DNA from 3 places in the Brachybacterium huguangmaarense genome. Region 1 is predicted to be linked to each of the others. Evidence: predicted binding sites of a transcription regulator. Region 1 holds the regulator's gene; each other region holds the start of a gene.

Region 1 (10,582 bases):
GCGCGTGGTCCTGACCCGGGACGACGTGCGCGGGGCGCGGCGCGAGGCCCGCGCGACCCACCGCCCCCACAACGACGCGCGCACCGTGTTCGTCCGGGCCGCCCTGGACCGGCTCGTGGTGCGCTACGAGACGGCCCTGCAGGCGCGGGGCCACACGATCGTGCCCGAGGACCGCCCCGGCCACCTCGCCGACCTCCGGGAGAGCCCTGAGGTGCGCCGGGCCCTCAACCTCGCGTGGATGCCGTACACCCCCGAGTCGTTCCTGCGGATCCTGCTGGCCCACCCCGAGCGCCTGCGCGCGGCGGCGCCGGCTTCCCTGGGCCCCGCCGCCCTGGCCCGTCTGGTGCGCCCCAAGACGGCTCCGTGGACGGTCGAGGACGTGCCCCTGCTCGACGAGGTCGCTGAGCTGCTCGGCGGCGACGGCGAGCTCCAGCGCACCGACGCCGCCCGCGAGGCCGCCCAGCGCGCCGGCGACGTCGCGTACGCGCGCGAGGTGCTCGAGAACATCGACACCTCGGGCATCGTGCGGGCCGAGGACCTCGCCGAGCAGGTGGGGCGCGTGCGCGACGGCCGCACCCTGGCCGAGCGCGCGAGCGAGGAGCGCACGTGGACCTACGGCCACGTCGTGGTCGACGAGGCGCAGGAGAACTCCGGGATGATGTGGCGCGCGCTCATGCGGCGCTGCCCGACCAAGTCCTTCACGATCGTCGGCGACGTCGCCCAGACCTCCGCCGCGGCCGGCTTCGCGTCCTGGAGCGCGGCGCTCGGGCCCTTCGTGGGCGATCGCCTCGACGTCGAGGAGCTGACGGTCAACTACCGCACGCCCCGCCGGATCATGGACGTCGCGGTGACGACGGCCGAGGCGCTCGAGCTGCCCGTCGCCCCCGTCTCCTCCGTCCGCGACGGCGAGCACCCCGTGCGCGCCCAGGAGGTCCCCGCCGAGAGCCTCGGCGCGGCGGTCGCGCGCACCTGCCTCGATCAGCTCGCGAGCGGCTCCGGGCGCATCGCCGTGATCACGACCGAGGAGTCGGTCGACGCTCTCGCCCGCATCCTGCGGTCGGGCACGGGCCTGCCGCGCGTGGGCACGGGCAGCGCGGGCATCGACGACGTCGTCGCCGTCATGACCGCGCAGGACGCCAAGGGGCTCGAGTTCGACGCGGTCGTGCTGGTCGAGCCGGCCGCGGTCCTGGCCGCGCACTCCCGGGGAGCGGGCGACCTGTACGTCGCGATGACCCGCTCGACGCAGCGCCTGGACCTGGTCCACACGGAGCCTCTGCCCGCCGCGGTGCTCGAGGGTCTCGCGGGCGCCTCCGCCTGAGGCCGCCGGCTGTCGCGAGCACGCAGCCGGGACGAGCCGGGCGGGCGCGGTCGGCCCGGATGGAGAAGGACCGGCGGCCGCGGCTTCCCCTCCGCGACCACCGGTCCATCGTGCGCGATGCGCACGCGACACATCATAAGGGTATCGGCGCCATGCTTCGCACCCCGTCCGGAGGGATGCCTACGGCGCCGCGGGAGCGGGCGTCTCCGCGCCCTCGGCGCGCAGCCGTGCGATCGCGCTCTCGAAGTCCTCGAGGGACTCGAAGCCCTGGTACACGCTCGCGAAGCGGAGGTAGGCGACGAGGTCGAGGTCCTGCAGGGGCTGGAGGATCGCGAGGCCCACGTCGTGGGCGTCGATCTCGGCCTGGCCGCTCTGGCGGATCGCCTCCTCGACCTCCTGGGCGAGGAGGGCCAGCTCGTCGTCGGAGACGGGGCGCCCCTGGCAGGCCTTGCGGACGCCCGCGATCACCTTGGCGCGGCTGAACGGCTCGCTCACCCCGGAGCGCTTGACGACGGCGAGCGAGGCCGTCTCGACCGTGGAGAAGCGCCTCGAGCAGTTCGGGCACTGCCGACGCCTGCGGATCGAGGCGCCGTCGTCGGCGGTCCGGGAGTCGACGACTCGCGAATCGGGGTGGCGGCAGAAGGGGCAGTGCACCTGCGCAGTTTATCGTGCACGGCGCCCGCGGCGCCCGGTGCGATCACGGTGTTCGCCGCGGGCACCGCGCGACGATCCGGGCGGGCCGATGCCGTCAGCGGGCGGCGCCCTCGACGACGGGCAGGTCGAGCTGGGTCCCGGCGGTCACGCGCGAGGTGGGGAGGTCGTTGGCCTGCTGGATCTGGAGCACGTAGTCGCGGGGGTCCATGCCCTCCGGCGCGTAGGTGCGTGCATAGCCCCACAGCGTGTCCCCGGGCTGGACGGTCACGGACACGTACTGGGGCCCGCCCACCCAGTCGGCGAGGGCCGAGGGCGCTCCCGAGAAGATCATCGCGGTCGCGGCGAGCACGAGCAGGACGGCGAGCACGAGCAGCGTGCGCAGGGCGCGCCCCCGACGGGTGAGCTCCAGTCGAACGCTCTTTCGAGCGATCGCGGGGCGACGGCGCGGACGGGGCTGCGCGAGGGCCGGGACGGCGGCGATGGTAGTCATGTCTCCGAACTCCTGTTCGATCGAATACGTGTACGACTGTAGGGGCGACGGGTGCGACACGCAAGACACGATCGAACACCTGTTTGGTTTCGGTGCCCTCGGCCCCTACTGTGGTCAGCGAGATCACTCCACCAGAGGGGTCTGACATTCGAGCTCCGCGGCCGCGGCACGAGGCCGGGCCCGGGCGAGGCGCCCGGCGCCCGCCGGCGCGACGGCGGCGGGGCCCGGGAGACGACGAAAGGCCCGCAGATGACGCCGACCACGCCGAGCGATCCCGCCCTCACGGACGGCGGGGCGCCGTCGAGCGAGCTGTCCGCGCGCCAGCGCACGATCCTCGAGACCATCGCGGCGGCCATCGCCTCGCGCGGCTACCCGCCGACGATGCGCGAGATCGGGGACGCCGTCGGCCTCACCTCGCCGTCCTCGGTGTCCCATCAGCTGCAGGCGCTCGAGCGCAAGGGCTTCCTGCGCCGCGACCCCAAGCGTCCGCGGGCGATGGAGATCGTCATGCCGGACGACGCCGGGGATCCGGGCGAGCCCGTGGCCGAGGCGCTGCCCTCCTCCCCCTCTGTCGCCGTGCCGCTCGTCGGCCGGATCGCCGCGGGGGTGCCGATCACGGCGCAGGAGCAGGTCGAGGACGTGTTCACCCTGCCCGAGCAGCTCGTGGGCAGCGGCGACCTGTTCCTGCTGGCCGTCGTCGGGGACTCGATGGTCGACGCCGCCATCTGCGACGGCGACTGGGTCGTCGTGCGCTCGCAGAACGTCGCCGAGAAGGGCGAGATCGTCGCGGCCATGATCGACGGCGAGGCGACCGTCAAGACCTTCGTCCAGCGCGACGGGCACATCTGGCTCATGCCCCACAACCCCTCGTTCGCCCCCATCCTCGGGGACGACGCCGAGATCCTCGGCAAGGTCGTCGCGGTCCTGCGCACCGTCTGAGGACGGCGCCGCCTCACACGCGGGCGAGCCTCCCGAGCGCGCCGAGCGCGACCTCGGGGTCCTGAGTGCGCCACAGCGGCGGCATCGCGCTCACCAGGAACGAGCCGTAGTGCGCCGTCGCGAGCCGGGGGTCGAGCACCGCCACCATGCCGCGGTCCTCGGCCGAGCGGATCAGGCGGCCGGCGCCCTGCGCCAGCAGCAGCGCCGCGTGCTGCGCGGAGATGGCCATGAAGCCGTTGCCGCCGCGGGCGCCGATGCGCTCCTGGCGCGCGGCCGTGAGGGGGTCGTCGGGCCGCGGGAACGGGATCCGGTCGATCGTCACGAGGCGGCACGCGCGACCCTGCACGTCGACGCCCTGCCACAGCGAGAGGGTGCCGAACAGGCTCGTCGTCTCGTCCTCGCGGAAGCGCCGCACGAGGTTGGTGATCGAGTCCTCCCCCTGCAGTCCGATGGGCAGGGCGCTGCGGGCGCGCACGTGCTCGGCCGCGAGCTGGGCCCCGCGCCGCGAGGAGAACAGGCACAGCGCTCCCCCGCGCGAGGCCTCCACGAGCTCGGTCAGGTGATCGAGCATCGAGAGCGACGGGCCCTCGCGGCCCGGCGGCGGCAGGTGCCGCGCGATGTAGAGGATGCCCTGGCGTGCGTACTCGAAGGGGCTGCCGACGTCGAGGCCGCTCCATGCCGAGGAGCCGCCGCCGCGCGGGCTGGACTCGACCTCCTGCCGGTCGGCGGCCCGCAGACCGATGCTGCCGGCGGGCGGCTCGAAGCGGCCGCCGAGGGCCAGGGTCGCAGACGTCAGCACGACCGTGCGGTCCTCGAGCACGGCGCCGCGCATCGCCCCGGCCACGCTGAGCGGGGCCACCTGGATGCTGCTGCGCCCCGTGAGCTCGGAATGGGAGACCGAGACGACGTCGTCCTCGTCGGGCGCCACGAGGCGCTCGCACACGTCGAGGATCTCCTGCAGGTTGGCGCGCACGGCCTTGCGGGCGCCGGCCGCGGTCGCGCTCCCCTGCTCCCCCGCGTCCTTGGCGTCGGAGTGGGCGGTGCGGGCCTCCGTGCGCAGCAGCACGAGCGCGTCGAGCATGCCCGGCGGCAGGTCGCCGATGACGCGCCCGTCGGGCATCTGGGCGAGGGCGTCGCGCAGGCTCTCCCCCGCGTCGTCGAGGGCGGTCGCGGCCATGCCGAGCCCGCGCAGCTCGCGCACGGCCCCGCGCACCATGGGGGCGGTGAGCGTCTCGGTCACGGCGCTCGTCACGCGGGACACGAGGTCGTGGGCCTCGTCGACGACGAGCACGTCGTGCTCGGGCAGGATGCCGTGGCCGTCGAACGCGTCGATCGCCATCAGGGCGTGGTTGGTCACGACGAGGTCGACGTCGCGTGCGATCGCGCGGTTGCGCTCGGCGAAGCAGGCCTCGACCATCGGGCACGAGCTGCCCAGGCACTGCGCGCCCGTGACCGAGACCTGCCGCCAGGCGCGGTCGGAGACCGGGGCGGCGAGGTCGTCGCGGTCCCCCGTGTCGGTGGTCTCGGCCCACTCCCGCAGACGGCGCACCTGTTCGCCCAGGCGCTCGGAGCCCTCGCGCTCGCCGCCGGCGGCCGCTTCGGAGAACAGGGCCTGGGGGTCGAGGTCGTCCGGGTAGCCGCCGTCGACCTTGTGCAGGCACACGTAGTTGCTGCGGCCCTTGAGCAGCGAGTAGGTGGGGGTGCGCGGCAGCTCGGGGGCGAGGGCCTCGACGAGCCGCGGCAGGTCCTTGCGCACGATCTGCGACTGCAGCGCGATCGTCGCCGTGGAGACGACGACCGTGCGACGGGACTCGACCGCGTGGCGCAGGGCCGGCACCAGGTAGGCCAGGGACTTGCCGGTGCCGGTGCCCGCCTGGACGAGCAGGTGCCGGTGCCCGCGCATCGCGGTGTCGACGGCCTCGGCCATCGCCGCCTGCCCGGGGCGCGCGTCCCCGCCCACGGCGCGGACCGCGGCGTCCATCAGGACGGACAGCGCGGGGGCGTCGAGGGTCGGTCCGGGGGCGGCGTCAGGCACCGATCCAGGCTAGTGCCCGGCCCCGACGATCGGGGTCAGGCGCGGTGGGGCCGGGGTGTGACGAGCGGCTCGCGCCCGCTCACGCCGCGGCGGTGAGCTCGGCGGCGAGCGCCGCGTCGACCCGGGCGTGCAGATGCGTGCCCTGCTCGACGTGCTCCTCGCTCAGGATCTCGCCCGTCTCGTGGACGCGCGAGACGAGGTCCCCGCGCGTGTACGGGACGACCAGGTCCACCTCGACGGCGGGTCGCGGGAGGTGCTCGGCGATCAGCTCGCGCAGCTCCTCGACGCCCTCGCCCGTGCGTGCCGAGACGACGGCCGACAGCTCGACCTGGCTGCGGATCCGGGCGATCGTCTCGGGCTCGGCGATGTCGGCCTTGTTGAGCACGATGATCTCGGGCACGTCGAAGCCCTCGATGTCGCCGAGCACGGAGCGGACCGCGCGGATCTGCCCCTCGGGGTCGGGGTGGGAGGCGTCGACGACGTGCAGCAGCAGATCGGCGTCGCCGACCTCCTCGAGGGTCGAGCGGAAGGCCTCGACGAGCTCGGTGGGCAGGTGCCGCACGAAGCCGACCGTGTCGGCGAAGGTGAACTCGCGGCCGTCGGGCGTCACCGCCCGCCGCACGGTCGGGTCGAGCGTCGCGAACAGCGCGTTCTCGACGAGCACCCCGGCGCCGGTGAGCCGGTTCAGGAGCGAGGACTTGCCGGCGTTGGTGTACCCGGCGATCGCGACGGCGGGCACGTCGCGGCGCTTGCGGTCGGCGCGCTTGGCCTGGCGCGACGGCGCCATGTCGCGGATCTCGCGGCGCAGCTTGGACATGCGGGTGCGGATGCGGCGGCGGTCGAGCTCGATCTTCGTCTCGCCGGGGCCGCGCGAGCCGATGCCCGCGCCGCCCGCGACGCGGCCGCCGGCCTGCCGCGACATCGACTCGCCCCAGCCGCGCAGGCGCGGCAGCAGGTACTCGAGCTGGGCGAGCTCGACCTGCGCCTTGCCCTCGCGGGACTGGGCGTGCTGGGCGAAGATGTCGAGGATGAGCGCGGTGCGGTCGATGACCTTGACCTTGACGACGTCCTCGAGCGCACGACGCTGGCTGGGGGCCAGCTCGCCGTCGGCCACGACCGTGTCGGCGCCCGTCTCGGCGACGATCTCGGCGAGCTCGGCGGCCTTGCCCTTGCCCAGGAAGGTCGCGGGATCGGGATGGTTGCGCCGCTGCATGATGCCGTCGAGCACCTCGGAGCCGGCGGTCTCGGCGAGCGCCGCGAGCTCGCGCAGGCTGTTCTCGGCGTCCGCGACGTCGCCGCTCGTGTAGATCCCGGCGAGCACGACGCGCTCGAGGCGCAGGGAGCGGTACTCGACCTCGGTGACGTCCTCGATGTCGGTGCGGATGCCGGCGACGCGGCGCAGGGCGTGGCGGTCGGCGAGGTCGAGCTGCTCCCCGTCGGTGTCCGAGGAGTACGTGGTCGCGGAGATCGAGGCGTCGCCGCGGGCGAGGATCCGGGCGGTCAGCTCGTCCCGTCCGCGCTCGTCCCCGTCCCGTGCGGTGCCCCCGGCGACGTCGGTGTCGGGTTCGGGGTCCGGATGGAAGGTGATGGGCACGATGAGGGGGTCTCTTCCTGTCGGGGTGGCTGGGCGTCCAGCATCCCACGGCCTCGCGCGCGCGGCGAGGGCTTTTCGCCGTGGGCACAGGCGGCAGGGCCGCCGCCTGTGCCCACGGCGGACGTCGCGCCCGCCCCGTATCCTCGTGGCCGTGACCGAGCACTACTTCTCCGAGACCTCCGCGACCGATGCGGCGCGCCGCCCGCTGCGGGTGCGCCTGGCAGGCGCCGAGCGCGACCTCGTGTCCTCGGCCGCGGTCTTCAGCGGCGGCGGTCTCGACAAGGCCACGGCGGTGCTGCTCGACCGGCTCGACGTGCTGCCCGCCGTGCCCGCACGCGCGACCGTCGTCGACGTCGGCTGCGGCTGGGGGCCGATCGCGCTGAGCGCGGCCCTGCTGCACCCGGACGCGACGGTGTGGGCGGTCGACGTCTCGCAGCGGGCCCGGGAGCTGACGCGCGAGAACGCGACCCGGCTCGGGCTCGAGGATCGCCTGCACGTGGTCGCCCCCGACGAGGTGCCCGCGGATCTCGTGCCCGACGTGATCTGGTCCAACCCGCCGATCCGGATCGGCAAGGACGCGCTGCGGGCGCTGCTGCTGGAGTGGACGGGCCGCCTCGCGCCGTCGGGCTGGGCCGGGCTCGTGGTGGGCCGCAACCTGGGGGCCGATCCGCTCGCCGCGTGGCTCGACGCCCGCCTGCCGCGTCGCTCGGTCACCAAGGCCGCGAGCGCCAAGGGGTTCCGGGTGCTCGAGGTCTCCCCCGAGCGCTGAGGGCGCCGGGCACGCCGGCGCCGGGCACGCCGGTCAGACGAGCAGGGCGCCCTCGGCGACGAGCTCGGCGGGACCGGCGAGGGTCACCTCGCCCTCCGCGGTCCAGCCGACGGTGAGCATGCCGCCGGGCAGGTCGACCCGCCACGGGGCGCGTGAGCCGTCCCCGGCGTGCAGCGCCGCGGCGACGGCCACGGCGCACGCGCCCGTGCCGCAGGCGAGCGTCTCCCCCGAGCCGCGCTCGTGGACGCGCATCGCGACATGGCGCTCCCCGCGCGGCACCACGAGCTCGACGTTGGCCCCGTGCGGGGCGGGCGGGTCGAGCGGCGGCGCGACCGTGAGGTCGAGGTCCTCGAGCCGCAGGTCCTCGGGCAGCATCGCGACCGCGTGGGGGTTGCCCATGTCGACGTCGAGAGCCTCGAGGTCCCGGCCGGCGACGCGCACGGTGCGCCGGGTGCCGGGCACCGTGGAGCGCCCCATGCCCGTGCGGATCTGCCATCGCGAGTCGTGCGCGGGGCGCTCGAGGATCTCGATGCGCCGCTCGCCGGCGCGGGTCCAGATCGAGAACGCATCGCCGTGCACGAGGCCCTCGCGGTCGAGGCACGCCGCGAAGACGCGCGTCCCGTTGCCGCACATCTCGGCGATCGAGCCGTCGGCGTTGCGATAGTCCATGAACCACTCGGGCGCCGCGGCGGGCGCGTCGACGCCGGCGGCGGCCGTGCGCACCACGCGGATCACGCCGTCGGCGCCGAGGCCCGCGGTGCGCTCGGCCAGGCGCGCGGCGCGCTCGGCCGTGAGCGCGGTCCGGCCGTCGGGGTCCAGCAGCAGCACGAAGTCGTTGCGGGCGCCGTGCCCCTTGACGAAGCGGAGCGGGACGGTGGTCATGCAGGCGAGCCTAGCGGGCGGCACGGGACGGGGCCCGCCGCCGGTCACGACGCGGGCTGCGCGAGCAGGTCCAGGGCCCGGTCGCGCAGCGTGACGGGACTCGTGGTCTCGTCCACGTCGAGCCAGCGCACGCGGCGATCGCGGCGGAACCAGGTGTCCTGCTTGCGGACGAGCCGACGGGTGCCGACCACGGTGGCCTCGACGGCCTGCTCGCACGTCATCGTGGAGTCGAGCACGGCGAGCGCCTGCTCGTAGCCGATGGCGCGACGGGCGGTGACGCCGCGGTCGAGGCCGTGCTCGCGCAGGCGTGCCGTCTCGGCGAGCAGGCCCTGGGAGACCATCGTGTCGACCCGACGCGCGATGCGCTCGTGCAGCGCCGCCCGCTCGCGCCGGAGCCCGAGCTGGACGGTGCCGGCCTCGTGGTGGACGGGGCGTGGCAGGAAGGCGCGGAAGCTCCGGCCGGTGAGCTGGCCGACCTCGAGGGCCCGCACGATCCGGCGGGTGTCCTGGGGGCCGATCAGGGCGGCGGCCTCCGGGTCGCTCGTGGCGAGCTCGCGATGCAGCGCGGCGGGGCCGATCTCGCGGGCGCGCTGCTCGAGGCGTCCGCGCACAGCGGCGTCGGTGGGCGGGAACTCGATCTCGTCGAGCAGGGCCCGGACGTACAGCCCCGACCCCCCGACCACGATGGGGGAGCGCCCGCGTTCGCGGATCGCGGAGAACGCGGCCCGTCCCTCGCGCTGGTAGCGGGAGACGCTCGCCTCCTCGGTCACGTCGAGCACGTCGAGCAGGTGGTGGGGCACGCCGCGACGCTCGGCGACGGTGATCTTGGCGGTGCCGATGTCCATGCCGCGGTAGAGCTGCATCGCGTCGGCGTTGACCACCTCCCCGTCGAGGGCGAGGGCCAGCTCGACGGCGAGGTCGGACTTGCCCGTCGCGGTCGCGCCGACGACGGCGATCAGGGGCGGACGGGGCATGCGCCCCAATCTACCGAGAGGGCGGCAGGGTCGCCCTGCCGAGGGACGCCGGGGTCGCCTCGTCGGCCGTCTCGAGGGAGTCCAGGCACGGCGGAAGCGGCGAGGGTACTGTGGGCGGTCGCGGCGCCCGTGCGCCCCGTTCCCGTGTCCCTTCGAAGGAGCCCAGGTGACCTCCCCGACCGACTATCGACTCCCCGACGACGACAGCTCCCTCGAGGCGCTGTCCCTCCAGCGCGTCGAGGCGTGCCTCGAGCGTCATGGGTATGCGTTCATCGAGGACGACGAGCACCCCGACATCCTGCGGGCGCGCTTCGACTCCTACCCGTTCCTGTTCCTGCTCGCGGGCGAGCACAAGACCATCCTGCAGACGCGGGCGCGCTGGAACCACTCGGTCGACGTGGCGCGCAAGGTCGAGATGGTCAAGCTCTGCAACGAGTGGAACATGAACCGGATCTGGCCCAAGGTCTATGTGCGCCGCGAGGCGGAGACCGTGCTGGGCATGTACGGCGAGGTCGCGATCGACTTCGGCACCGGCGCCAAGGACGAGCAGATCGACCGCTCGATCGAGTGCGGCCTCACCACGATCATCTCGTTCTTCCACGATCTCGAGGAGCGGCTCGGCTCGAGCGTCGACGAGCTCGACGACTGACCTCCGGGCGCGGCGCGCCCGGCCCTGCCGGCCGACGGCGCCCCGGCCCGGGCGTCGCGCGGCCGCGCCGCTCAGCGAGGGCGCAGACTCGGCAGGCCGAGGGTGACCGGCCCCCGCGGAGCGGGTGACGAGGTCCCGCAAGCGCCCGTGCCGCACGCGTCGTCGGGCTCGGCCCGGCGACGTTCCCACTCCTCGCCGCTGCGGGTGCGGCGCACCGAGAAGGCGCGCGGGTCGCGCGTCGCGGCCGTCGTGCCCAGGGCGCTGTCGGCGATCAGGTA
Region 2 (10,582 bases), 320 kb from region 1:
CGCGGGCGAGGTCGACGCCGAGGGCGGGGACGTGAGCGACCTGGTCGCCTCGGTGCACCGGCTCATGACCGTCGCCGATCGCACGCGGCGCCTGCGGGTGCGCGCCAACGCCGACACCGCGGAGGACGCCGCGCGGGCCCGGGCGATGGGGGCCGAGGGGATCGGGCTGGTGCGCACTGAGCACATGTTCCTTGGGCCTCGGCGCAAGCACGTCGAGGACCTCGTGCTCGCCGCCGACGACGAGGAGCGCCAGGCGGTGCTCGAGCGGCTGCTGCCGATGCAGCGCGACGACTTCGTCGGCATCCTCGAGGCGATGGGGACCCACCCGGTGACGATCCGGCTGCTGGACCCGCCGCTGCACGAGTTCCTGCCGGACATCACCGATCTGTCGGTCAAGGTCGCTCGCTCCGAGGAGCGCGGCAAGAAGGGGTCCAAGCGGGACCGCCGGGTGCTCGCGGCCGTGCGACGCCTGCACGAGCAGAACCCCATGCTGGGCCTGCGCGGGGTGCGGCTGGGGCTGACCATCCCGGGGCTGTACGGGATGCAGACGCGCGCGATCCTCGAGGCCGAGGCGCACGTGCGCCGCGCCGGCGGGGAGCCGCACGTCGAGATCATGATCCCGCTCGTGTCCTCGATCCGGGAGCTGCTCGAGATCAAGCGGGAGCTCGACGCGGTGCGCGAGGAGGTCGTCGGCGAGGTGGGTCTCGACCTCGACTTCCGCATCGGCACGATGATCGAGCTGCCGCGCGCGGCGCTGCGGGCCGACGAGATCGCCGAGGTCGCGGAGTTCTTCAGCTTCGGCACGAACGACCTCACGCAGACCACGTGGGGATTCTCGCGCGATGACGTCGAGGCCGGGTTCTTCTTCACGTACAAGGACCGCGGGATCCTGCTGACCAGCCCGTTCGAGTCGATCGACCAGTACGGGGTCGGCGAGCTCGTGCGGATCGGCGCCGAGCGCGGGCGCCGCACGAACCCGCGCCTGAAGCTGGGGGTGTGCGGGGAGCACGGCGGCGACCCGGACTCGATCCACTTCTTCCACCACGTCGGCCTCGACTACGTGTCGTGCTCGCCGTTCCGGGTGCCCGTGGCGCGGCTCGAGGCCGGGAGGGCGACGCTGCTCGAGGACGAGTTCGAGCCGCACCACTAGGCCGTCAGCGAGGCCGGATGGAGAGCACGTCGACGCTCGCCTCGGAGGGAGCGCGCACGGCGAAGGCGACGGCGGCGGCGACCGAGGCGGGGCGCAGGTAGTTCTCGCGCTCGTAGTCGCCGTGCTCGTAGGCGCGCAGTTCGTGCTGCATGTCGGTGTCGACGCGGCCCGGATGGATCGAGGAGACGCGGACGCCGTGCGCCCGCTCCTCCTCGCGCAGGGAGTCGGTGAGCGCGCGCAGGGCGAACTTCGATGCGCTGTAGGCGCCGCCTCCGGGACCTGAGCTGAAGCCCGAGCCGGAGTTGAGGGTGACCACGGTGCCGTGGGCGCGGCGGAGGGCCGGCAGGAGCAGCCGGGTGAGGTCGGCGACGGCCGCGACGTTGGCCGTGAGCGAGCGGCTCCAGTCCTCGGCGGCGAGCTCGTCGACCCGTCCGGACACGAGGATGCCGGCGCTGTGCACGAGCGCGGCGAGACCCTCGGGGAGGTCGAGCTCCTCGACGGCGCGCGCGGTGGCCGCCGGGTCGGTGAGGTCGGCGGCGAAGGGCTCGGCCGAGGGAAGGCCTGCGGCGAGCTCGTCGAGGGCGTCGCGGTCACGGCCGCCGAGCAGCAGGTGGTGGTCGGCGGCGAGCGCGTCGGCGATCGCGCGCCCGATCCCGCGCGAGGCGCCGGTGATGAGCGCGACCGGGCGGGCGGTGGAAGCATCAGCAGGTGTCATGCGATCGAGTCTGGCATGGTGCCTCCCTCTCCCCCGCCGACCTCGCCCGGCGATCGCTGTCGGATCAGTACGGCGGCGGGTCGTCGAAGGTGAAGGGCGGAGCAGGCGGGTCGGACGAGGTCGGGGGCGTCTGCGACTCCGGTGCCGTCTCCGACGCCGACGCCGACGCTGGCTTCGACGCCGCCGTCTTCTCGTCCGGCGCTGCCCCTCCTCCGTCCCTTTGCCGGCACCGAGCCCACGCGCGGTAGAAGGCGCGCGCCATGGCGGGCGTGGTGAGGTCCGTGTCGTCGGTGACCGTGATCGTCGCGTTCAGTCCCAGATGCCAGGCGGTGCGCCCGGGGTGCACGATCGTGTGCGGGGGCGGCGGCTCGGCGGGCAACGGCGGGAGCGGCCACGGGGAGCTCGGCTCCTCCCCCACATGCTCGCCCTCCGCATGCTCGCGCTCCGCATGCTCGCCCTCCGCTTGCTCGTCCTGGCCGCTCATGCCGCTAGCGGCGTCTCTCACCTCGATCACGCCGGGAACGCGCACGGGGTCGATCGTTCCCGCGGTCTTGAGGCTGTGATGCTTCCAGCACAGGTCGTGGAGGTTCTCGACCTCCGTGCGGCCTCCCCGTTCGGGATGGAGGTGGTCGTACTCCTCGATGTGGTCGGCCTCGCTGGCCCAGGTCACGAGGCCGGTGCAGCCGGGGACGGCGCACTGTGCTCCTCGCAGGCGGAGGTGCTCGAGCATCGAGGGCGTGGGCCTGTACCGCTGCGGGGCGAGCGGCAGGAACGCGCCGGTGGTCGGGTCGGTGAGCACGCGGTACCAGGTGTCGACCTGGCCCGCGAGGTCACGCGCCAGGGGCGCCGGGATCGGGGCGATGCCCTCGATCACGCCGGGCGCATCGGACTCCCCCAGCAGGGTCAGGGCGGGGACGAGCACGTTGAGGCGGTACCGCTGCGCCGGCACCTCGATGCCGCCGGTGTCGTGGACCGAGTGCACCAGGAGCGCATAGCGCAGCGCCGCCAGAGTCAGGGGTCGCCCGCTCTCCGCAACCGTGCCGTCGTCGAAGGGGATGGGGGACCCCGCCTCGAGGGCGCGACGCTGCTGGGTCTGCACCGCCCTCGCCCCGGCGTCGAGACGTGTGGACAGGAAGAAGATCTCCGGCACCGGGCCGGTCACGGCGAGCGTCGCGGTGCCGTCCTCGCGTGCGAAGGTCTCGACCCTGCGCAGCCGGTCGGGGACGCACGCCGGCGCGGGCTGGCCGGCGGCGACCCAGGCGATCGCGCGGGCGAGCTCACGACGGAACCGCTCCGCCGTGATGCCCGCGTCCCAGCGCGAGACCATGCCGTCGAGCCGAGCGCACGCGGACTCGTCGAGATCGCTCGACCGCCGCAGCAGGCGCGTGAACCACTCCGCCGGCATCTGGCCGGCCGACAGCCGGGCGAGGGTCAGCGGGAAGGCCGTCACGGCACGATGGGCGTCGCGGACGAGAGCACTCGCATGACCACGCGTGGTGCGCAGGGAGCAGGCCACCTGCAGCTCGACGAGATCCGCCGGATCGTCGGACTCGGGGTCCGTGACAGGTGGCGTCCACAGTGCGGCCAGACGGCGGTGGCGATCGGCGAGCAGGCGCGACTCCTCGGCACCGAGGTCCCACAGGCTGCGGAGGTCCCGCGACAACGCGACGTCACCGGCCGCGTCGACACGCTCGGCGAGGCCCTCGCGCGTGAGCGGGAGACGGGCGCGAACAGGGCCGGGCGGGCGGACCCCCGCACGAGGCGCGGCGCCGCGGCGGTCGCTGGGCGCCCTGTCGCGACGTTCTGTCGTGGTCATGGCGCCCCTCCCCTCCTGTCGTCGTCGCGCGGCTCCCTGTCGTCCACCCGTCGAATCATCGAACACGTGTTCGATACGGACCACTCTAGTCGCTGCGTTCAGGTGCAGGAAGGCCTGGGCGCCATATTCTTCCCTGGTATTTTCCTGATGCCTCCACAAGGCAGACTTCTCCACATCCCATGCTTTTCCACACTGCGGACTTCTCCACATCGCATCCCCACTCGATCGACCCCAGCCGCAGGTCTCCTCCCCACGTGCGCCGTATCCACCGCGACATCCGGCGATGGACAGACGCCGCCGGCATCGCCAAGAATGATGGCCAAGGAATCACGTCGGGACACCATCGGGAAATGCCCGGCGTCACGAGAGAATGCATGAAGAGACCGATCGCCGCAGAGCGATCCCGGGCGACAGGAGACAGACGTGGACCACACCTCGACAGACCCCATCTCGACGCGCCCCACCTCGACAGACCGCACCTCGACAGCATCCCGATGCGGCGGCGCCTGGCAGAATCCGCGGCATGCACACCCCGAGCACCGTCGCGCTGCGGGCCACCTCCCCGACCGATCTCGCGACCCTCCGCACCCTCGTCGACGATCCCGCGTTCGCCGGCTGGGGAGGCGAGGGACCGCTCTCCGACGATGACCTCCGCACCAAGTACCTCGGCGCGCGGCTGCCCGATGTCGAGTGCTTCCTGGTGCTCCGGGGGGACGCGCCGGAGGATCTCGATCCGGTCGGGCTCGCCCTGCTGCACGTCGCCGACGAGGGCGAGGGCGGCGGCCTGGACCTGATCCTCCTGCCCCGAGCGCGCGGTGCCGGAGCAGGCAGGACGGTCGTCGAGGCGCTCGTGGAGCGGGCGCAGGCCGTGCACGGGTGGGCACGGCTCACGGTCGACCCGGACGTCGGCAACCCGGCCGGGATCCGCTTCTGGGAGGCCGTCGGCTTCGTCCGTCTGCGACGCGTGGAGGACGCGCCGGGCCGCGAGCCGTACCTCCTCATGGAGCGCAGGATCGCCTGACGGCCGGCTCCCGGTGCCTCGTGGCACGATGACCGCGTGCTGCCCGCCGCCCCGCCGTCCGTCCCGCCGATCGAGAGCCCTCGCGCCCGCACGCTCGTGCGGGCCGAGATCGTGATCGTGCTCGCTCTCTCGCTCGGCCAGTCGGCCGTCTACGCGATCCTCGCGCTCGCGGACGCGCTGAGCCGGGGACCGCTGCGCCACCAGACCACGTCGCTCAACACGTCCCAGTCGCCGCGGCCCTGGTTCGACTTCGCCTACCAGCTCGTCGGGATCGCCGTGACCCTCACGCCGGCGGCCCTGGCCGTGCTGCTCCTGGCGATGAGCGGGCTCGCCGCGTGGGAGACGCTGGGTCTCGCACGAGCGCGCGGCGGGCGACGTCGCCTCGTGCGCGACCTGGGCTGGGGCGCGCTGCTCGCCGCCTCGATCGGGATCCCCGGCCTCGCGATCTACTACGCCGGGCGGGCGATCGGCGCGACCGTCGAGGTCGTGCCCGCCGCGCTCGGCGAGTACTGGTGGACGGTCCCGGTGCTGATCCTCCAGGCGATCAAGAACGCCGTGATCGAGGAGGTGATCGCGGTCGGCTATCTGACCGTGCGCCTCGAGCAGCTGGGCTGGGGGCCTCGACGCATCGTGGCCGTCTCCGCCCTCCTGCGCGGCAGCTACCACCTCTACCAGGGCATCGGCCCGGGCATCGCCAACGCCCTGATGGGCGTCGTCTTCGCGGAGTTCTTCCGGCGCACCCGCCGGACGATGCCGCTCATCGTCGCCCACACGCTGCTCGACGTGGTCGCGTTCGTCGGCTACGCCCTGCTCAAGAACGTCATCGGGCTGTGAGGAGGCGTCGCCTCACAGCACGTACGGCTCGCCCTCGCCGTCGGAGACCATCGGCAGACCTGACTCGAACCACTGGTCCATGCCGCCGCGCACGTTGATCGCGTCGTAGCCGTTCTGGTTGAGCCACATGGCCGCCTGCACGCTGCGGCCGCCGCTGCGGCAGATCAGGTACAGATCGCCGTCCTCGGGCAGCTCGCCGAGGCGGGCGATGAGCTCGCTGGCCGGCAGATGCTGAGCGGTGGGAGCATGCCCCGCCTCCCATTCGTCCTGCTCGCGCACATCGATGAGCTGAGCGCCCTCGGGCAGATCGGCGGGGTCCACGGCGTCCACGTTCATGGGTTCCAGCGTACGCGGCAGGCCCGTGCCTCGGCACCGGGCACTACAGCACCGGGCCGCGCACGGGCCAGCCGGCATCGGCTCAGCGCGCGGACAGGGCCGCCCGGCGCACGAGCGGCGCGCTCGCGGCCACCGCGACGCCCACGAGGGCATAGGCGCAGATCGCGGCCGCGACGTACAGCACGACGGGGATCACGCTCGTGGACATCGATCCCAGCACGGGCGAGAGCAGCACGAGCGCCGAGGTGGTCGCGACGATCGAGCTGAGCGCGACGGGCAGCACCACCTCGGCCGCGCGGGCACGGTGCAGCTGGGCGACCGTGGCCCCGCCGATGTGCTGGGCGCGGTAGGTGTCGGCCTGGTCGATCACGCGGGCGGCCTGGGTGACGCCCGTGCTCACGGCGGCGAGCACGGTCGCGATCCCGAGGGTCAGGTAGCCTCCGGTCATGAGGGCGGACGCGAACTGGTCGGCGTCGCCGCTCGAGTCGCCGACCACCGCGAGCAGCGTCAGCATGCCGGCCACGACGAGACCGAAGGTGATGCCCGAGACGGTCCTCCAGCCGGACTTGGGGTCGGCGGCGAGGCGCCGGGCCCCCACCAGCCAGCTCGGCCAGGGCGCGGTGGCGCCCACGGCCTTGGCCGCGAGCCACACGACGAGCGGACCGACCACGTCGACCCCTGCGACGACGATCATCATGAACACCGCGATCACGGCCATCGCGACGCCCGTGTCATGGAAGGACATGCGGCTGACCACGACGAAAGCGACGAGCATGAGCACCCACAGGCCGCCGCGCAGCAGCGACACCCGCACCGTGCGCGACTCGCGTGCCACGCCGAGCGGCGAGATCGCGACGCCCACGAGGGAGATCGCCCCGGAGGCCGCGGCGAGCGCGACGAGCACGAGGACGAGCACCGGATAGGCCCACACCGGCAGCATCAGCTCGGAGGCCGTGAAGGGCGTCATGCCGAAGTCGAGGCGGGTGAGCACCGGGGTCACGGCGAGGTGCACGCCGATGCCGAGCACGGCGCCCACGAGCGCCTGCACGGCCACGTCGAGCACGGCGATCGAGCCGACCTGGCCGGTGGTCCCGCCCACGAGGCGGATGGTCGCGAGCGACCTGGCGCGGCGCACGAGCGAGAGCTTCGCGGCGGAGGCTCCGAGGCTCACGGCGCTCGGGACCAGCAGGGCCCCGGCGACGACGGCGCACACGACGAGCGAGGCGGCGAGCTGCTGCTCGTCGGACAGCCCCGCCCCGTCGGGCAGGGGCGTGTCGCCGGGCAGCAGGTGCGCGCGGTGGGCGAAGGCGACGACGCCGCCCACGACGGTCGCGAGGATCGCCGAGGACGCGGTGAAGGCGATGACGGCGAGCGCCTCGGAGACCGAGCCCCGGCGCCGCAGCAGGAGCGGGATCATGCGCGCGCCTCCCGCCCGTCGCGACGGAACTCGCTCGCGATCCGGCCGTCCTGCATCGCGAGCGTGCGCTCGCACGCGGAGGCGACGCCCATGTCGTGCGTGACGACCACGAGGCTCGCCCCCGCCTCGTGACAGGTCCCCACGAGCAGGTCCATCACCGCGTGACCGGTGGTCTGGTCGAGGGCCCCGGTCGGCTCGTCGGCGAAGACGACGCCGGGGCGCCCCGCGAGGGCGCGCGCCACGGCCACGCGCTGCGCCTGGCCGCCGGACAGCTGGCCGGGTCGGCGGTCGTGCATCCCCGCGAGCCCGAGCCGGTCGAGCCATCCGCGGGCCTCGGCGGTCGCCGAGCGACGCGACGCGCCGCCGAGCAGGCGCGGCAGGATCACGTTCTCGAGGGCCGTGAGCTCCGAGAGCAGCTGGCCGTCCTGGAACACGAAGCCGAAGTCGCTGCGCCGCAGACGGGTGCGGGCGCGGTCCGGCAGGGACGCGAGGTCGGTCCCGTTGTAGTCGACGCTGCCCGCGGCGGGACGCAGGATCCCGGCGAGCACGTGCAGGAGGGTCGTCTTGCCGGAGCCGGAGGGGCCCATGATGGCGAGCGACTCGGCGGGGCACACGGCGACGTCGACGCCGTCGAGCGCGACGGTGCGCTGGGTGCGGTCGCCGTAGACGGCCGTGAGCGCGCGCCCGCGCAGGATGGGGGCCGGGCCCGTCGTGGGCGGCAGGGCGGCGTCGGGATGAGGGGCGGCATATGTGGTCATGCCCCCAGCCTCCGCGGTGGCCGGCCGGGCGCGCGTCGGCCCGCGGGACCATCGTGGGCCGCGGGCGTCCGACCCCGGGCGGACGCCGCCCGCTCAGCCGAAGCGACCGGAGATGTAGTCCTCGGTCTGCTTCTCGGCCGGGTTGGTGAACATGCGCTCGGTCTCGTCGAGCTCGATGAGCCGGCCGGGCTTGCCGGTCCCGGCGATGTTGAAGAACCCGGTGCGGTCGGAGACGCGCGAGGCCTGCTGCATGTTGTGGGTGACGATGACGATCGTGAACTCCTCCTTCATCTCGTGGATGAGGTCCTCGATCGCGAGGGTGGAGATCGGGTCGAGCGCCGAGCAGGGCTCGTCCATGAGCACCACCTCGGGGCGCACCGCGATCGTGCGGGCGATGCACAGGCGCTGCTGCTGGCCTCCCGAGAGCCCCATGCCAGGGCGGTCGAGGCGGTCCTTGACCTCGTTCCAGAGGTTCGCGCCCTGCAGCGAGCGCTCGACGAGCTCGTCGGCCGCGGACTTGGAGATGCGCCGGTTGTTGAGCTTGACGCCCGCGAGCACGTTGTCGCGGATCGACATGGTCGGGAACGGGTTGGCCTTCTGGAAGACCATGCCCACGCGGCGCCGCACGTTGACGGGGTCGACCCCCGGGGCGTAGATGTTCTGGCCGTCGATCTCGACCGTGCCCTTCGCGTACGCACCGGGGATCACCTCGTGCATGCGGTTGAGGGTGCGCAGGAAGGTGGACTTGCCGCAGCCGGAGGGGCCGATGAGGGCCGTGACGGTGCGGGGCTCGATGACCATGTCGACGTCCTGCACGGCGAGGAAGTCGCCGTAGTAGATGTTCAGGTCCTCGACGGTGATCGGCTGGGGCATCGGGGTTCCTCTCGGGAGCGGGTCGGGCAGGGCCTCAGCGGCCGGTCTTGGGGGCGAACCAGTAGCTGACCAGGCGCGCGATGATGTTCAGGATCATCACGATGAGGATCAGCGCGAGAGCGGCACCCCACGCGCGGTCCAGGTTCGCCGTGATGCTGCAGGCGTACTGCAGCCCGGTGAAGGGGTTGGTGACGACATCGGCGTTGCACGTCGCGAGGTCGAGCTTGTACTGGCTGTTGATGAAGGTCGGCAGGGTCTGCATCTGCCCGTCGAACAGGTTGAGGTTGTACTGCGGGAGCACCTCGGCGGTCAGCAGCAGCGGCGCCGTCTCGCCGATCACGCGGGCGATCGCGAGCGTGACGGACGTGGTGAGCCCCGCGATCGCGGTCCGCAGCACGACGCGCACGACGGTGAGCCACTTGGGCACGCCGAGCGCATAGGCGGCCTCCCGCAGCTCCATCGGCACGAGGCGCAGCATCTCCTCGCTCGAGCGGACGACCGTCGGGATCATGAGCACCGACAGGGCGACCGACCCCATGATGCCCATGCGGATGCCCGGATTGCCCTGGTGCCCGCCGGCGACGTCGAACAGCTGCGTCGCCGAGATGAACATGGCCAGGGCGAACAGGCCCGCGACGATCGACGGGATGCCCGTCATCACGTCGACGAGGAAGGTGATGCCGCGCCCGAGCACCCGCAGGGCGCCGGTGCGCGCGTACTCGACGAGGAAGATCGCGGTCAGCAGCCCGATCGGGACCGAGATGACGGTCGCGCCGAGCGTGATCAGGAGGGTGCCGACGATCGCGTGGCCGATGCCTCCCGCGTCCATGCCGCCCGTCACGCCCGACATGTCGGCCGTGAGGAAGCCGGGGGTCACGAAGCGCGCGGCGCCCCGGGAGATGACCTCCCACAGCAGCGAGACGAGCGGGATCAGCGCGAGCACGAAGGCGCCGATCACGAGCATCGACATGAAGCGGTCCATCGCCCAGCGGCGCCCCTCGCGGACCCTCGCGTAGGCGTAGGCGAAGGCGAGGTGCAGCACGTAGCCGAGCACCACGACGGCGGGCAGGGAGAAGGCGCCGGCGGCGAGGAGCACGACGGCGGCGACGACGAGGGCCGCCGCGGCCGACAGCAGCAGGTGCCACCACGGCAGGCGGCGCTCCTCCCCCTCGCGGCGGATGGGGGTGCGGGCGGTGGTCGCGCTCATGGGTCCCCTCAGCTGGTCGCGCGGCGCGAGACGACGGCGCGCGCGAGCGCGTTGATGACGAAGGTGATGACGAACAGCACGAGGCCCGTGAAGATCAGGCGGGACATGTCCACGCCCGCGGACTCGGCGCTGTGCGAGGCGATGTTGGCGGCGATCGTGTTGTGCCGCCCCACCTCGAGGATGTGCAGGGAGTAGGTCGCCCCCGGCGAGAGGATCATGAGCACCGCCATGGTCTCGCCGAGCGCACGTCCGAGCCCGAGCATCGAGGCCGACACGACCCCGGAGCGGCCGAAGGGCAGCACCACGGTCCGGATCGTCTCCCAGCGGGTCGCGCCGAGGGCGAGGGCCGCCTCCTCCTGCAGGCGCGGGGTCTGCAGGAACACCTCGCGCGAGACCGCCGTGATGATCGGCAGGATCATCACGGCCAGCACGATCGAGGCCGAGGCGAGGTTCTT
Region 3 (10,582 bases), 1.3 Mb from region 1:
GGCATCGGGCGCGCCACCGCACGCCGCTTCCTCGAGCTCGGCGCCCGGGTGTGCGTGCTCGACCTACGGCCCGAGGGCGCACCCGCGGGCGCCGAGCAGGTCGAGGTCGACCTCGGCGACCGCCCCGCGACCACCGCCGCGGTCGAACGGGCCGCCGAGCTGCTGGGCGGCATCGACGTCGTCGTCAACAACGCGGGGATCAGCGCGGTCGGCGACGTCACCGCCAACGACGACGAGGAGTGGGCGCGCGTGCTCTCCGTCAACGTCACCTCGATGGCGCGCGTGACGTCGGCGGCGCTCCCCCATCTCCGCCGGTCCACGGCGGCCGCCGTGGTCAACATGGCCTCGATCGCCTCCTACGCCGGCCTGCAGGAACGCGTGCTGTACTCCGCGACCAAGGGTGCCGTGCACGCCATGACCCTTGCGATGGCCACGGATCATCTTCCCGACCGGATCCGGGTCAACTGCGTCAATCCGGGCACGGTCGCCACCGAGTTCGTCGACCGCATGCTGCAGGGGTTCCCGGACCCCGTCGCGGAGCGCGCGGCGCTCGACGCCCGCCAGCCGACCGGCCGCATGGTCACGCCCGAGGAGGTCGCCGAGACGGTGGTCTTCCTCGCCTCTCCGCGCAACGCCTCGACCACGGGCACCTCGGTGGCGGTCGACGGCGGCATGTACGGCCTGCGGGCCCGCTGAGCCCAGGCGTCCATCGGCCACGTCGTGCCGCGGACCGCGCGCGTCGCGCGGCGGGGTCCACGTACAGTCATCAGAAGGCATCGTCGCCCCGCGGCGGGTCTCCCATCACGTCGAGGAGGAACTGCTCATGGCCGATGTCACCGTGACGGACCGGACGATCAACGCCATCAAGTCCATGATCGTCGAGGGCGAGCTGCGGCCGGGTGATCGCCTGCCCCCGGAGAAGGAGCTCTCGGAGCGGCTCGACGTGAGCCGCAACTCGCTGCGCGAGGCCGTCAAGGCGCTCTCGGTGATCCGGGTGCTCGCCGTGCGGCAGGGCGACGGCACGTACGTCACGAGCCTCGCCCCTGATCTGCTCATCGAGGCCGTGGGCTTCGTGCTCGAGCTGCATCAGGACTCCGAGATGGTGCACATGCTCGAGGTGCGGCGGCTGCTCGAGCCCTCGGCCGTCGAGAGCGCCTGCGCGCACCTCACGGCGGAGGACCTGCAGGCGCTCGAGGACCTGATGGCGCCGCTCGGCGCGGACTCCGACATCTCGACGCTGGTCGAGGCGGACATGAAGTTCCATCACCTCATCAACTCGCGCTGCGGGAACCCGTACCTCTCCTCGCTCCTGGACGGGCTCGCGAGTTCGACCGCGCGGGCGCGGCTGTGGCGCGGGCTCACGGAGGACTTCGCGGTCGAGCGCACTCTCAACGAGCACCGGCGCATCCTCGAGGCGCTCCGCCAGGGACGGGGCGATCTCGCGCGCATCCACGCCGCCGCGCACGTGGCGGGCGTGGAGGGATGGGTCGCGCAGGGCACGGCCACCGACGCCGCCGCCTCCGATCCCGCCTAGGGCCCGCGCCCCAACCCGCCCGCTGAGCGCCGGCGGCAGCGCAGCCAGTTTCGGCGGTGCCGAACGCCGGCGGCACCGAGCCGTGACAGGACCGGAGCCTGGTGCCGACCGCGTCGTCGTCTGGAGCCGACCGGGTCGGCGGCGGGATCCTTGACGGGCCCCGGGTCAGCAGGGTGGTGGTCCGGGGTCGTCGGGCAGGTCCCGTTGGCGTTCTCGGTCCAGGCCCCGTCGGCGTTGGCGCTGGAGTCGTTGATGCGCTGCCCAGTGGTCGGCGAGGTCGGTGGCGATGCGTGGGGTGAACAGGTCGGTGTCGTCGGGTACGTCGACGCTGGTGGTATCGGTGAACACCCACCGCGTTGACCCGGGTCCGTGCCCCCGTCCCTGGTCTGGGACCGGGAGGCGGGTGGGGTCGAGGCGACCGAGGGTCTTGGCGAGGTGGTGCTGCCAGCACAGCAGGTGGAGGTTCTCGATCGCGGTGAGGCCGCCCCGCCCGGGATCGGTGTGGTCGTACTCGATGATGTGGTCGCACTCCGCGGCCTGCGAGGTCGGCCGGGCACACCCCGGGACCGCGCACGTGCCATGACGGTGGCGGAGGTGTTCGAGCATCCCCCGGGTGGGCTGGTACCTCTCCTGACGGGCGGGCAGGAACGCCCCGGTGATGGGGTCGGTCAGGACCCGGTACCAGGTGTCCTCACCCCCGGCCAGGGACCGTGCCATGTCCGCGGGGATCGGGATCGTGCCGTCGAGCAGACCGGGCTCGTCTCCCGCACCCAGCAGGGTCGTGGCCGGGACCGTCACGCCGACCCGGAACCGGGGCGCGGGGACCTCGACCGAGCCGGTGTCCAGGATCGAGCGGGTCAGGATCGCGTACCGCAACGCCGCCAACGACATCGCCCTGCCCGCCCGGCCCACGGTCCCATCGTCGAACGGCACCACGCCGTCCCCGGCCCCGGCGGAGACGCCTGTCCCCGCATCTCCACCGTCCCCGGGCCTCGTGGCGATGGCGGTGAGGGTGCGGCGTTGGGCGGCCTGGACGGCTCGCGCGGCGGCGTCCAGGCGGGTGGCCAGGGCGTGGATCTCCGGGACCGGGCCCAGCACCGACAGGCACGCCACGCCCTCCTCCTCGATGCGACGGACCTCGACACACCGCCGAGCGGCGGGCTGCTGGTCCTCGGCGAGCAGCTGCCGGCTGTGGATCCGGGTGATCACCAGACCCAGCTGCCGGGCGAACTGCTCGGCGGTGACCGCGAGGTCCCACGAGGCGATCTCGGCGTCCACGAGCGCCCGCTGAACGGGGGTCAGGTCGGTGGTCTTGGCCAGGATCCTCGTCATCCACGGGGCGGGCAGCTCCCCGGCCGCGAGACGCCGCCACACCCCCGGCAGGTCGACCACGGCGATGTGGGCCTGACGGATCCTGCGGTGAGCGACATGCTCGGTGACCCGCAAGGCGAGGGCGACCCGCAGGTCCATCTCGTCGACCTCACACGGATCGGTGTCCGGGGAGGCGGGGTCGATCCAGAACGCGGCCAGGGCCCGCATCTGGACCGCCAGACGCCGTGACTCCGCGACCGCGTCATCCCACAGGCCCTGCAGACCCGCCGACAAGGCCGGCGCGTCCAGGGACCCCGCCCGCAGGGCGAGAGTGTCGCGCGTGAGCCCGGGAAGGCGTCGCCGGCGACCTCTCACCCAGTCCCGCCCCATGACCACCATCCCCTGACACTCCGGTTCCGAACACCTGTTCGAATCAGGATAGGGTGCGGCCCCGACATTCGGGATCCAGCATCGAGGGCGGTGGATAACCCTGACACGGAGGCACGCCGCGCCCGGCCCGCAGTCGACAGCTTGCCCCGGGGAGGGCCGTGAACTGCACATGCCCCGGCACCCGGGCCTGGTGCTGCGACGCCGTACCGGCACTGGACCGCTGGCCCGTGGAGAAAGGCCGACACCCCCCGAAGATCCCGCTCACGGACCGTGCCCGCGACCCCACGGTCCGCGACCGGACTCATCCAGCACGATCCGCATTGCCCTCCGCATCACCCAGCCCCATCAACGCCACGCCGCCACCGGCGCGGGCGCCCACCGCCCCCGATGCCGGACGCACGACCTCGCAGCGGGGCCTATCCGCCCCGACAGCACCTCGCCGCCGCGCCCGCCGCTCCCCCGTCGCGGCGGTCATCGCCCGGCTACCGGACAGGAAGGCGCCGGTCGACGCGGTCGGCGGTGCCGTTCAGGACCATCTCCCGCGCGGCGGGCTCCCAGCCTCGCAGCACCCCGAGCAGCCGCCCGGCACCGCAGGCGTGGTCGGCGGGAGCGGGTGCGATCGGCCAGTCGCTGCCGAACATGAGCCGTTCGGGGCCGAAGACCTCGAGGGCGATCGCGACCGCCTCCTCGAACCGGCCGTCCCCGCTCGTCGCGAGGCCCGAGACCTTGGCGACGGTCGAGGGCTGTGCGGCGATCCGGCGCAGCTGCTCCTCCCAGCGGGCCATGCCGGGGGCGTCCCCGAGCGGGGGCTTGCCGAGGTGGTCGAGCACGAGGGTCAGGTCGGGGTGGGCCTGCGCCACGCGCACCACCTGCTCCAGGTGGCGCGGATACGCGTCCGGCACGTCGAGCGGCAGCGCGACCCCGGCGAGGAGGTCGAGGGAGCGGGCGACGTCGGGGCGTTCGAGGAAGCCCGGGTCCGGGTCGTCGTGCACGAGGTGGCGGACCCCGACCACGTGCACCATGGCCGCGGGATCGGCGAGCAGGGCGCCGACCCGCTCGGGATCGGCGAGCGAGAGCCAGGCGACCACGTCGGCGCGGGACACCTGGCCGCCGGCCGCCTCGATGCGCGTCGCCGTCCGCTGCAGGTGCTGCGTGTCCGCGAGGGTGTCGTCGGCCTGGACCAGCACCACCCGGCGCACGCCGAGCGCCTCGTGTCCGCGGCGGGCGTCCTCCCAGCCGAAGCTGCGGTGCAGGGCCGGGTGCGCATCGAGCCAGGCGTACGGGCTGGCCCCGAGGTCCCACAGGTGCAGGTGCGCATCGGTCACGCCCTGCCCGGCCGGCTCGGGGGCGCCCTCGCGCGGCTCAGATGGCCGCGGCGGCATCCCAGGCCTCCTCGGGGATCGGCACCCGCATGCGTCCGGCGTTCTGGTGGACCTGAGCCGCGGTGCGCATGCCGAGCACGACCGTGTCGATGGCCGGGTGGCGCAGGGGGAACTGCATCGCGAGATCGGGCAGCTCGGCGCCGTGCTCACGCGCCACACGGGCCAGGGCCCGTGCGCGCTCGAGCATCTCGGCGGGCGCGGCCCCGTACTCGTAGGCGGCGTCCGCGGCCGGCTCCGGGCGCGCGAGGATGCCGGAGTTGAACACGCTGACCGCGACCACGCCCACCCCGTGCTCCTCGCACGCGGGCAGGAGCTCGGCGGCGGCCGGCTGCTCGAGCAGCGTGTACCGGCCCGAGACCATCACGAGGTCCACGAGTCCCGTGCGCACCGCTCGGGCGAGCACCTCGGTGTCCTTGGAGCCGACGCCGACGGCGCGCACGAGGCCCTCCTCGCGCATCGCGGCGAGCGCGGGCAACGCCTCGGCGAAGGCCTGCTCGGTGGGACCCTCCTCGGGATCGTGCAGGTAGAGGATGTCGACCCGGTCCAGCCCGAGCCGTTCGAGGGACTCCGCGTGCGAGGCGCGCACCCCGGCCTCGCTCATGTCCCACACCCGGACGCGGTCGTCAGGGACCGCGAAGGCGTTGTCCATGTCGTCGCCCCCGCCGGGCCCGGGCCGCAGCAGCCGCCCCACCTTGGTGGAGATCAGGTACTGCTCGCGGGGGCGGCCGCGGAGCTGGGCGCCCAGGCGCTCCTCGCTGAGGCCGATCCCGTAGTGCGGGGCCGTGTCGAAGTAGCGGATGCCCTCGTCCCACGCGGCCGCGACCGCGCCCGCCGCCTCCTCGTCGGAGGTCTCCCGGTAGAGATTGCCGAGCTGGGCGGCGCCGAACCCGAGGGCGGGCAGCGTGAGCGCGCCGGTCATGCCCGCTCCTCCGCGTCGGCCCCGGGCGTTGCAGGAGGCTCGGCGGGCAGCTCCCAGACCAGGGCGATGCCCTCGTCGCCGCCCTCGTAGCTGTCGGGGGCGGCGAGGTGACGGTTGATGTGCTCCTGCCAGCGGACGTTCGCGGGATGGTCCCGCAGGTAGGCGCGCATGGCCTCGTAGTCCTCGACCTCGACGACGTGGAAGAGGTCCGTGCCGTCGCGCCAGATCCGCCACGTGAGCACGCCGGCCTCGCGCAGCGCCGGGTCCAGCTCGTCGGGGATGCGCGCGTGGTCGCGCTCGTAGCCGGCCTCGTGGCCGGGGATCAGACGGGTGTGCAGGGCGATCCTCTGCATGGTGCGAGCTCCTGTCGTGGTCGTGGCGCCGCGGCTCATACCAGGCCCGCGGCGGCGGGCGCGATGGCGGATCCGAAGACCGGCGCGGCACCGGTCGGGGCGTCGTCGATCCGCAGCTCGACGACGGGCAGCAGCACGTCGGGCCGCCGGATCGGCAGCGTGAGGGTGACGACGTCCTCGCCCAGGCCGCCGACGGTCGTGGTCTCGGCCTGCTGGGCGGGATCGATCGTGGTGAAGCGGACCTCCGAGCCGTCGTGCAGCAGACGCGCGAAGCGCACGCGCCCCGCCAGACCCGGCAGATGCAGATGCTGCATGGGCCACGTCGTCAGATGCACGTACAGGCGGTCTCCGCGCCGGGTGAGGACCGTGCCCTGCGGCGCCTCGAGGCCGCGTGCCGCACCGGCGCCGTGCACCGCGTCGCCGTGCAGCTCCATCCAGGCGGAGAGCTCCTCGAGGATCTCGGCGTCCTCCGTGCGCAGGCCGCCGCGGCCGTCGGGTCCGACGTTCAGCAGCAGGTTGCCGTTCTTGGCCACCGAGTCGACGAGCATCCGCACGAGCAGATCCGCGCTCTTGAAGTCGTGGTTGTCGCGGTCGTAGCCCCACGAGCCGTTCGTGGTCTGGCATGCCTCCCAGCGGACCTCCGCCCCCGACGCGTCGGTCATGGGGCTCGCGGGCTGGTACTGCTCGGGCGTGACGAGGTCGCCCGGGATGCCGAGCCGGTCGTTGACGATCATCGCCGGCTGCAGGGTCCGGCACAGGGCGAGCAGGGCCTCGGCGTCCCAGTCCTCCGCGAACTTCCCGCCCTCCTGCCCGTAGGTGAAGTCGAAGAAGAGGTAGTCGATCGTGCCGTACCCGGTGAGCAGCTCGCGGACCTGCGCGAACAGGTAGTCGCGGTAGCGGGCCATGTCGCGGTCCGCGTTCAGCTCGTCCCAGTCCCCCGTGTCGCGCAGGGGGTGCTGCATGTCGATCGTGTAGTCCGGGTGATGCCAGTCGAGCAGCGAGTAGTAGAAGCCGACTTGCAGCCCCTCGGCGCGCAGGGCGTCGACCCACTCGCGCACGAGGTCCCGTCCGCACACGTCGGGCGCGGAATAGGTCGTCTCGGCGGTCTCGAACAGGCAGAAGCCCTCGTGGTGCTTGGTGGTCAGCACGGCGTAGCGCATCCCCGCCTCGCGGGCGCGGCGGGCGATGGCTCGCGCGTCGAAGCGGTCGGGGTCGAAGACGTCGGCGTACCGCGAGTAGTCCTCGACCGTGCGCCGCTCCCGCGTCATCGACCACTCGTGCCGGGCCGGCACGGCGTACAGCCCGAAGTGCACGAACAGCCCGAAGCGCGCCTGGTCGAACCAGGCCTGCGCGTCCGTGGAGGGGGAGGTGGTCATCGGTCTTCCTTCCAGACGATCCCGGTGGGATAGGTGTGGTCGCGCACGGAGGCCTCGAGCATGCGCGCTCCGCCGCCCGGCGTCTCCGGGGCCACGTACGCCCCGTTCGCGATGACGACCGGCGCCTCGAAGTGCTCGTGCAGGTGGTCGACGTACTCGATCCAGCGCTCCTCGGTCGTGCCCGCCACGGCGACCGCGTCGAACATCGCGAGGTGCTGGACCGTCTCGCACAGGCCCACCCCGCCGGCGTGAGGGCACACGGGGATGCCGAACTTCGCGGCGAGCAGGAGCATCGCGATGTTCTCGTTGACACCGCCCACGCGCGTGGCGCTCCTGCTGCCGGGAGCGCTGCCCGTGCGCAGCCTCCTCCAGCTGGCGCTCACGGGCGCCTGGGGCCTGCTGTGCATGGTGCTCCCCCCGCTCGCGGTCCTGCTCGGGGCCGGGGTCGCGCTCGACCTCTGCGGCTCGGTCCTCGCGCGCCCCATCGACGCCCTGCTCGCCCAGCTCGACGAGGCCGCCGCCGAGGCGGATCAGGACACGGGCGACGGCGCCGCCCGCAGGAGGGCTACGCTGGATCGCGATCAGGACGAGGAACGGGAGAGTCATGGCCAAGTCCACGGTGGACGTCACGCGCGCCGATGCGGTGCTCATCGGAGGGGGCGTGGCCAGCGCGACCCTCGCGGCCCTGCTGAGCGAGCTCGAGCCGGGCTGGGAGCTCGAGGTGCTCGAGAAGCTCGACGCGGTCGGTCAGGAGTCGAGCGACGGCTGGAACAACGCCGGCACCGGCCACAGCGCGCTGTGCGAGCTCAACTACACGCCCCAGGACGTCGACGGCTCGGTCAGCCCCGCCAAGGCGATCAGCATCAACGAGCAGTTCCAGGTCTCGCGCCAGTTCTGGGCGCATCTGGTCGAGTCCGGGCGCATCGGCGACACCTCCTTCATCCATCCGGTGCCGCACATGAGCTTCGTGCACGGCCTCGAGAGCACCGACTACCTGCGCCGACGGCACGACGCCCTCGTCGCCAACCCGCTGTTCGACCGGATGCGGTTCACGACCTCCCACGAGCAGCTCGCCGAGTGGGCCCCCCTCGTGAGCGAGGGCCGGCCCGTGACCGAGTCGATCGCGGCCACCTGGTCGCCCGACGGCACGGACGTCAACTTCGGCCAGCTCACGCGGAACCTGTTCGCCTTCGCCGAGACCGTGGGCACCACCGTGCGCACGGGGCGCGAGGTGATCTCGCTGCGCCGCATGGGCGGCGAGTGGGGCGTCATGAGCCGCTCGAGCGCGACCGGCGCCGTGCACGTGACCCGCACCCCCTTCGTCTTCGTCGGCGCCGGCGGCAACGCGCTGCCGCTCCTGCAGGACTCCGGGATCGACGAGATCCGCGGCTTCGGCGGCTTCCCCATCTCGGGCGAGTGGCTGCGGTGCACGAACGAGGAGATCATCGCCCGCCACGACGCCAAGGTCTACGGCCGGGCGAGCGTCGGCGCGCCTCCCATGAGCGTCCCGCACCTCGACACGCGCTTCGTCGACGGCCGCCGCTCCCTCATGTTCGGCCCGTACGCCGGGTGGAGCCCAAAGTTCCTCAAGACGGGCCGGTACACCGATCTGTTCGCGTCCATCAAGCCCGGCAACATCGCCCAGATGGTCGCGGTCGCTCCCCCGAACCTCGACCTCATGACCTACCTGGCCAAGGAGCTCGCCGCGACGAGCGGCAAGCGCTTCGCGGCGCTCACCGAGTACATGCCGGGCGCCCGCGAGGAGGACTGGGAGCCGGTGACGGCGGGCCAGCGCGTGCAGGTGATCGCCCCCGACCCCAAGAAGGTCGGCGTGCTCCAGTTCGGCACCCAGCTCATCACCGCCGCGGACGGCTCGATCGGCGGCATGCTCGGCGCCTCCCCCGGCGCCTCCACGGCGACCACGATCATGCTCGACATGATGGCCGCCGTCTTCTCCGACCGGATCGACGCCTGGCGCCCCCGGATCGCCCGGATGATCCCGTCCTACGGCACGTCCCTCTCGGACGACGCCGACGCCGCCCACTCGTCCCTCGAGAGGACGGCGAGCATCCTCGGCCTGTCCCACTGATCCTCCGTCCGGCCCGGCCGGGCCGGGCGGCTCGCAACCGCTGGAGCCCCACCATGCGCATCTCCCTGATGGCGACCTGTCTGGCCGACGTGATGGCCCCCGACGTCGCCCGATCCACCGTGCTCCTGCTCGAGCGCCTGGGGCATGAGGTCGTCTTCGACCCCCGCCAGACGTGCTGCGGGCAGATGCACACCAACACGGGCTACTACTCCGAGGCGGCGCCCGTGGTCCGCAGCTTCGTCGACACCTTCTCGGCGCAGCTCGAGAGCGTCGACGCGATCGTGATGCCCTCGGGCTCGTGCGCCGGCTGCGTGCGCGACCAGCACGCGCTCGTCGCCCGCCACGAGGGCGACGCCGTGCTCGAGGAGCGCGCCGCCGCCGTGGCCGCCAAGACCTACGAGCTCTCCGAGCTGCTCGTCGACGTGCTCAAGGTGACCGACGTGGGCGCCTACTTCCCCCACACCGTCACCTACCACCCCACGTGCCACTCGATGCGCGTGCTCAAGGTGGGCCCCCGCCCGCTGCGCCTGCTGCGGGCCGTCGAGGACATCGAGGTCGTCAACCTCCCCGCCTCCGACACGTGCTGCGGCTTCGGCGGCACCTTCTCCGTCAAGAACGCCGACACGTCCGACGCGATGGTCACCGACAAGGCGGCGAACGTCGTGAAGTCCGGCGCCGACTACGTGGTCGCGGGCGACGCCTCGTGCCTCATGAACATCGGCGGCAAGCTCTCGCGCACGGGCGCGCGCCCCCGTCCCATCCACCTGGCGCAGATCCTCGCCTCCACCCGGGAGCACCCGTTCGTGCCCTCGGACGTCATGCTCGGGAGGGCCTCATGAGCACCGTCGACCTCGGCATGCCGGCGATCCGTCCGCAGCACGCCTCGCCCCAGACGTCCCATCTGCGCGGCGAGGAGTCCTTCCCCGCGGCCGCCCGCCACGAGCTCGCCGACGCGACGTTGCGCGGCAACCTCGCCCACGCGACGAGCACGATCCGCGCCAAGCGCGCCGGCGTGGTGCGTGAGATGCGCGACTGGCAGAAGCTGCGCGACACCGGGAGCGCCCTGAAGTGGCAGGTCACCGACCACCTCCCGGAGATGCTCGAGCAGCTCGAGCAGGCCGTCACCGCCGCGGGCGGCCACGTGCACTGGGCGCGCGACGCCGAGGAGGCCGGCGACATCGTCACCTCCCTCGTGCTCGAGCGCGGCGGTGGCCCCGTGCTCAAGATC

Evidence for each region. Region 1 encodes LexA, which represses DNA repair genes until DNA is damaged. Its sites were predicted from a motif close to TCGAACANNTGTTCGA; they were not measured.
Region 2: a site for LexA is predicted at 3,740-3,755, ahead of BRM3_RS06245 (HNH endonuclease signature motif containing protein). Genes of this name have one in related genera too.
Region 3: a site for LexA is predicted at 3,262-3,277, ahead of BRM3_RS13775 (HNH endonuclease signature motif containing protein). Genes of this name have one in related genera too.

Annotation. Positions count from the first base shown of each region.
Region 1 covers NZ_CP107020.1:1,730,855-1,741,436, reverse strand. The annotation lists gene BRM3_RS07785 (HelD family protein) at 1-1,318, shown strand, start outside; gene nrdR (transcriptional regulator NrdR) at 1,499-1,972, opposite strand; gene BRM3_RS07775 (LysM peptidoglycan-binding domain-containing protein) at 2,067-2,462, opposite strand; gene lexA (transcriptional repressor LexA) at 2,712-3,401, shown strand; gene BRM3_RS07765 (ATP-dependent DNA helicase) at 3,415-5,382, opposite strand; gene hflX (GTPase HflX) at 5,516-7,030, opposite strand; gene BRM3_RS07755 (class I SAM-dependent methyltransferase) at 7,182-7,799, shown strand; gene dapF (diaminopimelate epimerase) at 7,833-8,681, opposite strand; gene miaA (tRNA (adenosine(37)-N6)-dimethylallyltransferase MiaA) at 8,726-9,655, opposite strand; gene BRM3_RS07740 (YbjN domain-containing protein) at 9,822-10,304, shown strand; gene miaB (tRNA (N6-isopentenyl adenosine(37)-C2)-methylthiotransferase MiaB) at 10,376-10,582, opposite strand, start outside.
Region 2 covers NZ_CP107020.1:1,411,866-1,422,447, reverse strand. The annotation lists gene ppdK (pyruvate, phosphate dikinase) at 1-1,150, shown strand, start outside; gene BRM3_RS06250 (SDR family oxidoreductase) at 1,155-1,865, opposite strand; gene BRM3_RS06245 (HNH endonuclease signature motif containing protein) at 1,930-3,681, opposite strand; gene BRM3_RS06240 (GNAT family N-acetyltransferase) at 4,205-4,702, shown strand; gene BRM3_RS06235 (CPBP family intramembrane glutamic endopeptidase) at 4,739-5,536, shown strand; gene BRM3_RS06230 (rhodanese-like domain-containing protein) at 5,549-5,872, opposite strand; gene BRM3_RS06225 (FtsX-like permease family protein) at 5,955-7,289, opposite strand; gene BRM3_RS06220 (ABC transporter ATP-binding protein) at 7,286-8,047, opposite strand; gene pstB (phosphate ABC transporter ATP-binding protein PstB) at 8,141-8,920, opposite strand; gene pstA (phosphate ABC transporter permease PstA) at 8,955-10,127, opposite strand; gene pstC (phosphate ABC transporter permease subunit PstC) at 10,136-10,582, opposite strand, start outside.
Region 3 covers NZ_CP107020.1:2,987,163-2,997,744, forward strand. The annotation lists gene BRM3_RS13765 (SDR family NAD(P)-dependent oxidoreductase) at 1-696, shown strand, start outside; gene BRM3_RS13770 (FadR/GntR family transcriptional regulator) at 824-1,534, shown strand; gene BRM3_RS13775 (HNH endonuclease signature motif containing protein) at 1,700-3,139, opposite strand; gene BRM3_RS13780 (amidohydrolase family protein) at 3,718-4,617, opposite strand; gene BRM3_RS13785 (aldo/keto reductase) at 4,598-5,536, opposite strand; gene BRM3_RS13790 (L-rhamnose mutarotase) at 5,533-5,889, opposite strand; gene BRM3_RS13795 (alpha-L-fucosidase) at 5,925-7,265, opposite strand; partial or broken gene BRM3_RS13800 (enolase C-terminal domain-like protein) at 7,262-7,594, opposite strand; gene BRM3_RS13805 (malate:quinone oxidoreductase) at 7,870-9,354, shown strand; gene BRM3_RS13810 ((Fe-S)-binding protein) at 9,408-10,193, shown strand; gene BRM3_RS13815 (lactate utilization protein B) at 10,190-10,582, shown strand, end outside.